Regions from separate parts of the Virgibacillus dokdonensis genome, predicted to be linked through region 2. Evidence: a T-box and tRNA genes for the amino acid it is inferred to sense, from the RefSeq annotation. Region 2 holds a T-box; the other holds one or more tRNA genes.

Region 1 (3,413 bases), on a different contig from region 2:
AATGATTGTAACACTCCTAAAAAACCATTAAAAAAATCTCTTGTATCTGGTTCAGTAATTTCAAAAGTCAATACATTAAACGCTAGCCAATAGAACCCATACCCTATACCGAGCAAACCACCTAAAAGAAAGTTAAAATAGGAAGCTTTATCACCTATTAAAAGAACATTTAGAAAGAATAACGATAGAAAAGTTACTCCTAGTCGTAACACAATTACTCTGTCCACTTTTTTAGCTAATCTACCAGCAATAATAAAGGTAATTGGTTGAAAAATGTAAATAGCTAAATTATATACAGCGATTGTTACATAATCTCCCGACTGCTTCCATAGGTAAATGTTTACAAACGTATTGGACAAAAATAGCCCTAATGAATATAAACCGCCAATAACAAGCAAAAAGATAAAATCCTTATTCATATTTGTATTACCAAAATAAAAAAAGCGGCTTTTCTGCATGTCTGATTCCCCTTTTTATTCTTACTACTAGTTTGAGCAAATAAGGAACAGATATACAAATACCCATGGATTACAAAAATAGCAGCCTAACAAGAAGAATAGAAGTAATCATTCTATTGGAAAGAATTCGTTGACGTTAAACGTGGCTAATTATGATGTGATCTTACTAGCGGTCGCTAACGGTGGTTATAAGGTTTCCTCCCCCATTTTTTAAAAAGCTCATGCCATAGGATAAATTTCTATAAGTGCAATTAGAAAAATGTGGCTGTCGTCCAGTCTTATGACGAGCTGCTATAAACCTTTAAACTCGTATATACTTTCCTACAGTAAAACAAAGGCGCAATTCCCCATATCCATATAGCAACGTAACGAATGGAACAAAGCAACGAAGATAAAGGAATCACGTGAGGTGACGAACCCGACCAATGATGACTTATTGCTGCGCGATAAAGCTGGACGTGACTATTCGGTTATTTCGTTCCCCACAAGCACATCATTTTATATTTTCTAGATATTAAAAAAGCATGTGAATTCACACATGCTTTTTTAAACTATTTTTACTTAGCCTCGTTATAGTTTTTAGCTACTTCATCCCAATTAACAACATTCCAAATGGATGAAAGATATTCAGGACGTCTGTTTTGATATTTTAGGTAATATGCATGTTCCCAAACATCTACACCAAAAATTGGCGTTTTACCTTCCATTAATGGAGAGTCTTGGTTAGGAGTACTCATAATTTCAAGATTTCCGTTATGAAGTACTAACCAAGCCCAACCTGATCCAAAGCGGCCAGCTGCCGCGCTTTCAAATTGCTCTTTGAACTTATCAAAGCTACCAAACGCTTCATCTATTTTTGTAGCAAGTTCACCAGTTGGTTCGCCGCCACCGTTTGGTGAAAGAACCTTCCAAAAAAGACTGTGGTTAGCATGTCCACCACCATTATTTCTAACTGCTGTACGAATGTTTTCTGGTACAGCATCTAAATTGCTAATCAAATCTTGTAGTGATTTGTTTTGAAGCTCAGCATGCCCTTCCAAAGCACTATTTAATTTAGTAACATACGTGTTATGATGCTTCGTATGGTGAATGTTCATAGTCTCCTTGTCAATCGTAGGCTCAAGTGCATCGTAAGCATATGGTAGTTCAGGTAATTCAAATGTAGCCATTAATACTTCCTCCTCATATCCATTTTGTTTTAAAAGGATCGAATATTCACCCTTTAATTCAAAGGGTATCAAAGCTTTTAATTAGTTGCAAATTATATGCATTTATTTACCATATGAACATCATTAAAAAAACCTGGCATGACAAAAGCTTGTCTTACTCATACTATATAATAAAAAAATCTTTTCCTATCGTATAAAATAAAAACACAAAAAAACAAGCCAGTGCTTGTTCTAAGATGGTGGCTCGGGACGGAATCGAACCGCCGACACAGGGATTTTCAGTCCCTTGCTCTACCGACTGAGCTACCGAGCCAACATATTAAATTGTTTTGCTTTCCTATTGTTATATATGGAGGAGGTAGAGGGATTCGAACCCCCGCGGGCTGTTACACCCCTGTCGGTTTTCAAGACCGATCCCTTCAGCCAGACTTGGGTATACCTCCAAACCAATAAATAATGGTGGACCCTGCAGGACTCGAACCTGCGACCGATCGGTTATGAGCCGATAGCTCTAACCAACTGAGCTAAGGGTCCAATTCTTTCATTATGGGGCGACCGGTGGGGATCGAACCCACGTATGCCGGAGCCACAATCCGGTGCGTTTACCACTTCGCCACGACCGCCGTACGTATTTAAACAAAAGTGGCGGCGGAGGGGATCGAACCCCCGACCTCACGGGTATGAACCGTACGCTCTCGCCAGCTGAGCTACACCGCCAAATTGGCTCCACAGGTAGGATTCGAACCTACGACCGATCGGTTAACAGCCGATTGCTCTACCACTGAGCTACTGTGGAACAGAAAGGCTATAACGTTGTTACTTATTATAGCGACAAGATATAATTTACCACTTTCGACAAGTTTTGTCAATCTTTTTTTTAAAGAAATTTTATTCCTATTAAAAACTATGTATATGTATTAATGACATCTCTTAAAACGACAATATTAACTATAGCATTATTTGGATATAAATGCAATACTAAAATTAAAGTTCAAATATTCTATTTTCCTATATAGAAATATATACACTATGGATAAAACATTCCATTTATACGACATCTAAAGCACTGCAAGCCCCTCACTTCAGAAAATTCGACCTATGTTTTTAGCTATAGGAAACGCCTAGACAATAAGCGTTAATCATTTAAGGACCTTTAAATCACAACATCAGTAGCGTTTAGACCAGGGATGCGCATAAACAGCCTCGATCTTAACTAAGGTCGAGGCTGTTTAAAAAAGCTATTCTCCTAAAACGTCTTCTGCTATATTAACTGCATGATCCCCAATTCGTTCTAAATTACTAAGGATATCTACAAACACAATACCACCAGATCCGCTACAGGTACCTTCATTCATACGTATAATATGGCGTTTGCGGAAATTCCTTTCCATCTTATCTATTTGATCTTCTTTTTGTATTACAGAAAGGGCTTCTTCTCGATTCATATTTTCCAATGATTCAATCGCTTGTTTTACGGTAGATATAGTTAATTCAAACATTTCATTTAAATCTTCTTTTGCACCATCTGTTAGGTGTACTTTATTGGAAATTTTATAGTCGATAAGTTCAACAATGTTTTCAAAATGATCCCCAATTCGTTCCACATCTCGTACGGAATCCAATAATGTTGAATGTTTAGCACTTTCCAACTCTGAAAGCGATTCTTTCGACAAACTTATCAAATAATTGGTTATTTTTCGATCTAAATTATTAAGGGCGCCTTCAATTTGCATCGCCATTTCAGCATGTTTTATTAAATGTGTATTTAAATATTTATTGGTTTCTT
Region 2 (3,413 bases):
TCAAGATATTGTGTTATATCATACTACGGTTTCCTTTACTTGTCAAACAGATTTTTAGAAAAAATGGGCTATCGCCAAGCCTTTATTGCGATAAAAATTTTATCCGCGGATGTTTCCTGTTATCTTTCAGACTATGTTCCTTTTAAAAAAAAGATGCATGAACCGTTGTTCCAGCCTTCGTCAATAAGCCCAAAATGCGACTTTGCTCTTCTATTTACCATTTGACTCACAGTAAATGTTTGAATTGGCTTATTGAATGACCTTTTTTCCTCCCATATATGGACGCAATGCTTTTGGAATAACAACCGTTCCATCCTCTTGCTGGTAATTTTCCAAAATAGCTGCAACAGTTCGACCAATAGCCAATCCAGAGCCGTTTAATGTATGCACAAATTCTGGTTTTGCTTTTGCTTCTCTACGAAAACGGATATTGGCACGTCTTGCCTGGAAGTCTTCAAAATTAGAGCAAGAAGAAATTTCCCGATACGTATGCTGACTAGGGATCCATACTTCGATATCGTACTTCTTAGCTGCTGTAAAGCCTAAATCTCCTGTACACATACTCATCACACGATAAGGAAGCTCTAATAACTGTAATATTTTCTCTGCATGATTTGTTAACACTTCCAATGTTTCATAGGAATCTTCAGGTTTAACAAAATGGACAAGCTCGACTTTATTAAATTGATGCTGACGAATCAGACCTCTTGTGTCTCTTCCAGCAGATCCTGCTTCAGAACGAAAGCAGCTACTAAATGCAGCAAATTTTTTCGGTAAATCATCTATCTTTAAAATATCATCACGATAATAATTTGTTACTGGCACTTCTGCAGTCGGAGCTAAATAATAATCCCATTCTTCTAGTTTAAAGGCGTCTTCTGCAAATTTTGGTAATTGCCCTGTCCCAGTCATACTAGTTCGATTCACAATTTGTGGTGGCAACATTTCTTCATAGCCATGTTCATCCACATGGAAATCTAACATCAGGTTCCATAATGCACGCTCTAATCTTGCACCAAGTCCTTTATAAAAGACAAACCTGCTCCCAGTCACTTTGCCAGCTCGTTCAAAGTCAACGATGTCTAAGTCTGTTGCTACATCCCAGTGAGGCTTTGGTTCATAGGAAAATGGCGTCTTCTCTCCCCAACACCGCACCTCGACATTATCATCTTCATCTTCACCAATTGGTACACTTTCATGAGGAATATTAGGAATAGACAACATGATTTGCTCTAAATGTTCATTAATTTGCTTTAATTCGCTATCCAACTCAGCAATTTGGTCGCCTACTTCTCTCATTTCTTTAATCGCAGGCTCAGCATCTTGCTTTTCTCGCTTTAGTACAGAGATTTGTTTCGATACTTCATTTCGCTTCGCTTTTAACTGCTCTGTCTCGGAAATTAGTTGACGACGCTTTTCATCTAACTCGCCAAAATGATCCAGTTCTGATAAGTCCTCACCACGATGCGCTAATTTTTGTTTTACTTCTTGGAAATGGTGACGTAAAAATTTCAAATCTAACATTTGAGTTCCTCCTTATATGATTTAAATTAAAATGGATCCCTTATTTAAGAAGAAATTAGCTTGTCGCCAATTTCTTATGGCAGAAGAGCGCTAAATTGTTTTATACTATAGACCCTTTCTTTCTATAAGTGTAAAACACGTTTTAACAATACGAGCCATTTTTCACCTAAAACTTTAAATACAAAAAACTCCCGTCCCTATGAATAGGGACGGGAGTTTTACCCGCGTTGCCACCCTGATTGAAGAACGCAACAAAGCACACTCTTCCAGCTTAAACGTGATAACGGCACATATCCGGGTTTATTTACTCTATCGTTCGATAAACCAGCTCAAGGATGGATTCATAGTTGTTTTACATCGATTTGCACCACCCATCGACTCTCTACTGAAAAACAAACTACTACTATTTCCTGTCAAAACTGTTATTGTCTTGTTTATTATCTTCTATGATAACCGATTTTTCATATATAATCAACTACAACCAACATAACAATTTATGATTTATTGGTAGCTGTCAAATGAATAAAGTAAGAAATTAACCTATGGTCATCCGTTAATTCAGGATGAAAGGCTGTAGCAATAAATGGGCCTTGACGAACAGCAACAATATGCTCGTCATACGTAGCTAGAATTTCAACATTCTTTCCGACTTCCACTACGTATGGAGCGCGGATAAACACTGCACGAAAACCTTCTGCAATACCAGCTACATCCAATTCTGCCTCAAAACTGGCCACTTGACGTCCAAATGCATTTCTAGCGACAGTCATATCAATCAGACCTAGATGCCCTTCTGCTTGTCCTACAATCGATTTTGCCATGATAATTAAGCCAGCACAAGTACCGAAAATAGGTTTACCTTTGTCTGCGAAATTTTGAATCGCTGTAAAAATTCCATAACTATCCATTAACCGTCTGATAGTTGTACTTTCACCACCAGGCAAAATTAACCCATCGATTTCTTCTAGCTGTTCTTTTCTTTTTATTTCTACAGCATTAGCCCCACATGCATGAATGGCACGGATATGTTCGCGTACCGCCCCCTGTAGTGCGAGGACTCCAATTGTTGTCATAAAACATGCCTTCTTTCTTACTCGCTACGATCTTGCATTCGGTCATGAGCTTCAATTGTAGCCATATCTAGCCCTTTCATCGCATCGCCAAGATCTTTGGAAAGTTCTGCAATTAGTTTATAGTCTTGATAATGTGTCGTTGCTTCCACGATAGCTTTGGCGAATTTAGCCGGATTTGCTGATTTAAATATACCAGAACCAACAAATACACCATCAGCTCCTAATTCCATCATTAGTGCTGCATCGCTTGGCGTAGCAATACCACCTGCTGCAAAATTAACTACAGGCAAGCGACCCTCTTCACGAATCTGCAATAATAATTCAAATGGCGCACCAATCTCTTTCGCATATGTCATAACTTCATCACGGGACATAGCAGACACCATGCGAATTTCCGATTGTACTTGGCGCATATGACGCACAGCTTCAACGATATTTCCTGTACCAGGCTCTCCTTTTGTCCGTAGCATCGAAGCGCCTTCGCCTATACGACGAGCTGCTTCCCCAAGATTACGGCAACCACAAACAAACGGTACCGTATAATCAGATTTATTAATATGATAAATATCATCGGCAGGAGTTAAGACTTCACTTTCATCAATATAGTCTACACCCATCGCTTCTAAAACACGTGCTTCTGTAATATGTCCAATTCGAGCTTTGGCCATCACTGGAATGGATACAGCTCCAAGTACTTCTTCTGTAATTGTCGGATCTGCCATCCGAGCTACGCCACCAGCAGCTCGAATATCCGAAGGAACACGTTCAAGTGCCATAACAGCTACTGCACCTGCTTCTTCAGCGATTTTAGCTTGT

The links. A T-box is a leader RNA that pairs with one kind of tRNA and senses whether it is charged. The one in region 2 lies ahead of serS (serine--tRNA ligase), so its partner is inferred to be a tRNA-Ser.
Region 1: it encodes a tRNA-Ser, which carries the amino acid that the T-box ahead of serS (serine--tRNA ligase) is inferred to sense. The anticodon was not compared.

Annotation. Positions count from the first base shown of each region.
Region 1 is NZ_LT745763.1:1,892,682-1,896,094, reverse strand. It holds gene B2C77_RS10370 (MFS transporter) at 1-458, opposite strand, end outside; gene B2C77_RS10365 (superoxide dismutase) at 1,016-1,627, opposite strand; tRNA gene B2C77_RS10360 (tRNA-Phe) at 1,865-1,940, opposite strand; tRNA gene B2C77_RS10355 (tRNA-Ser) at 1,978-2,070, opposite strand; tRNA gene B2C77_RS10350 (tRNA-Ile) at 2,085-2,161, opposite strand; tRNA gene B2C77_RS10345 (tRNA-His) at 2,175-2,250, opposite strand; tRNA gene B2C77_RS10340 (tRNA-Met) at 2,271-2,344, opposite strand; tRNA gene B2C77_RS10335 (tRNA-Asn) at 2,349-2,423, opposite strand; gene B2C77_RS10330 (Na/Pi cotransporter family protein) at 2,866-3,413, opposite strand, start outside.
Region 2 is NZ_LT745762.1:267,556-270,968, reverse strand. It holds gene serS (serine--tRNA ligase) at 250-1,524, opposite strand; T-box leader at 1,727-1,950, opposite strand; gene pdxT (pyridoxal 5'-phosphate synthase glutaminase subunit PdxT) at 2,019-2,597, opposite strand; gene pdxS (pyridoxal 5'-phosphate synthase lyase subunit PdxS) at 2,615-3,413, opposite strand, start outside.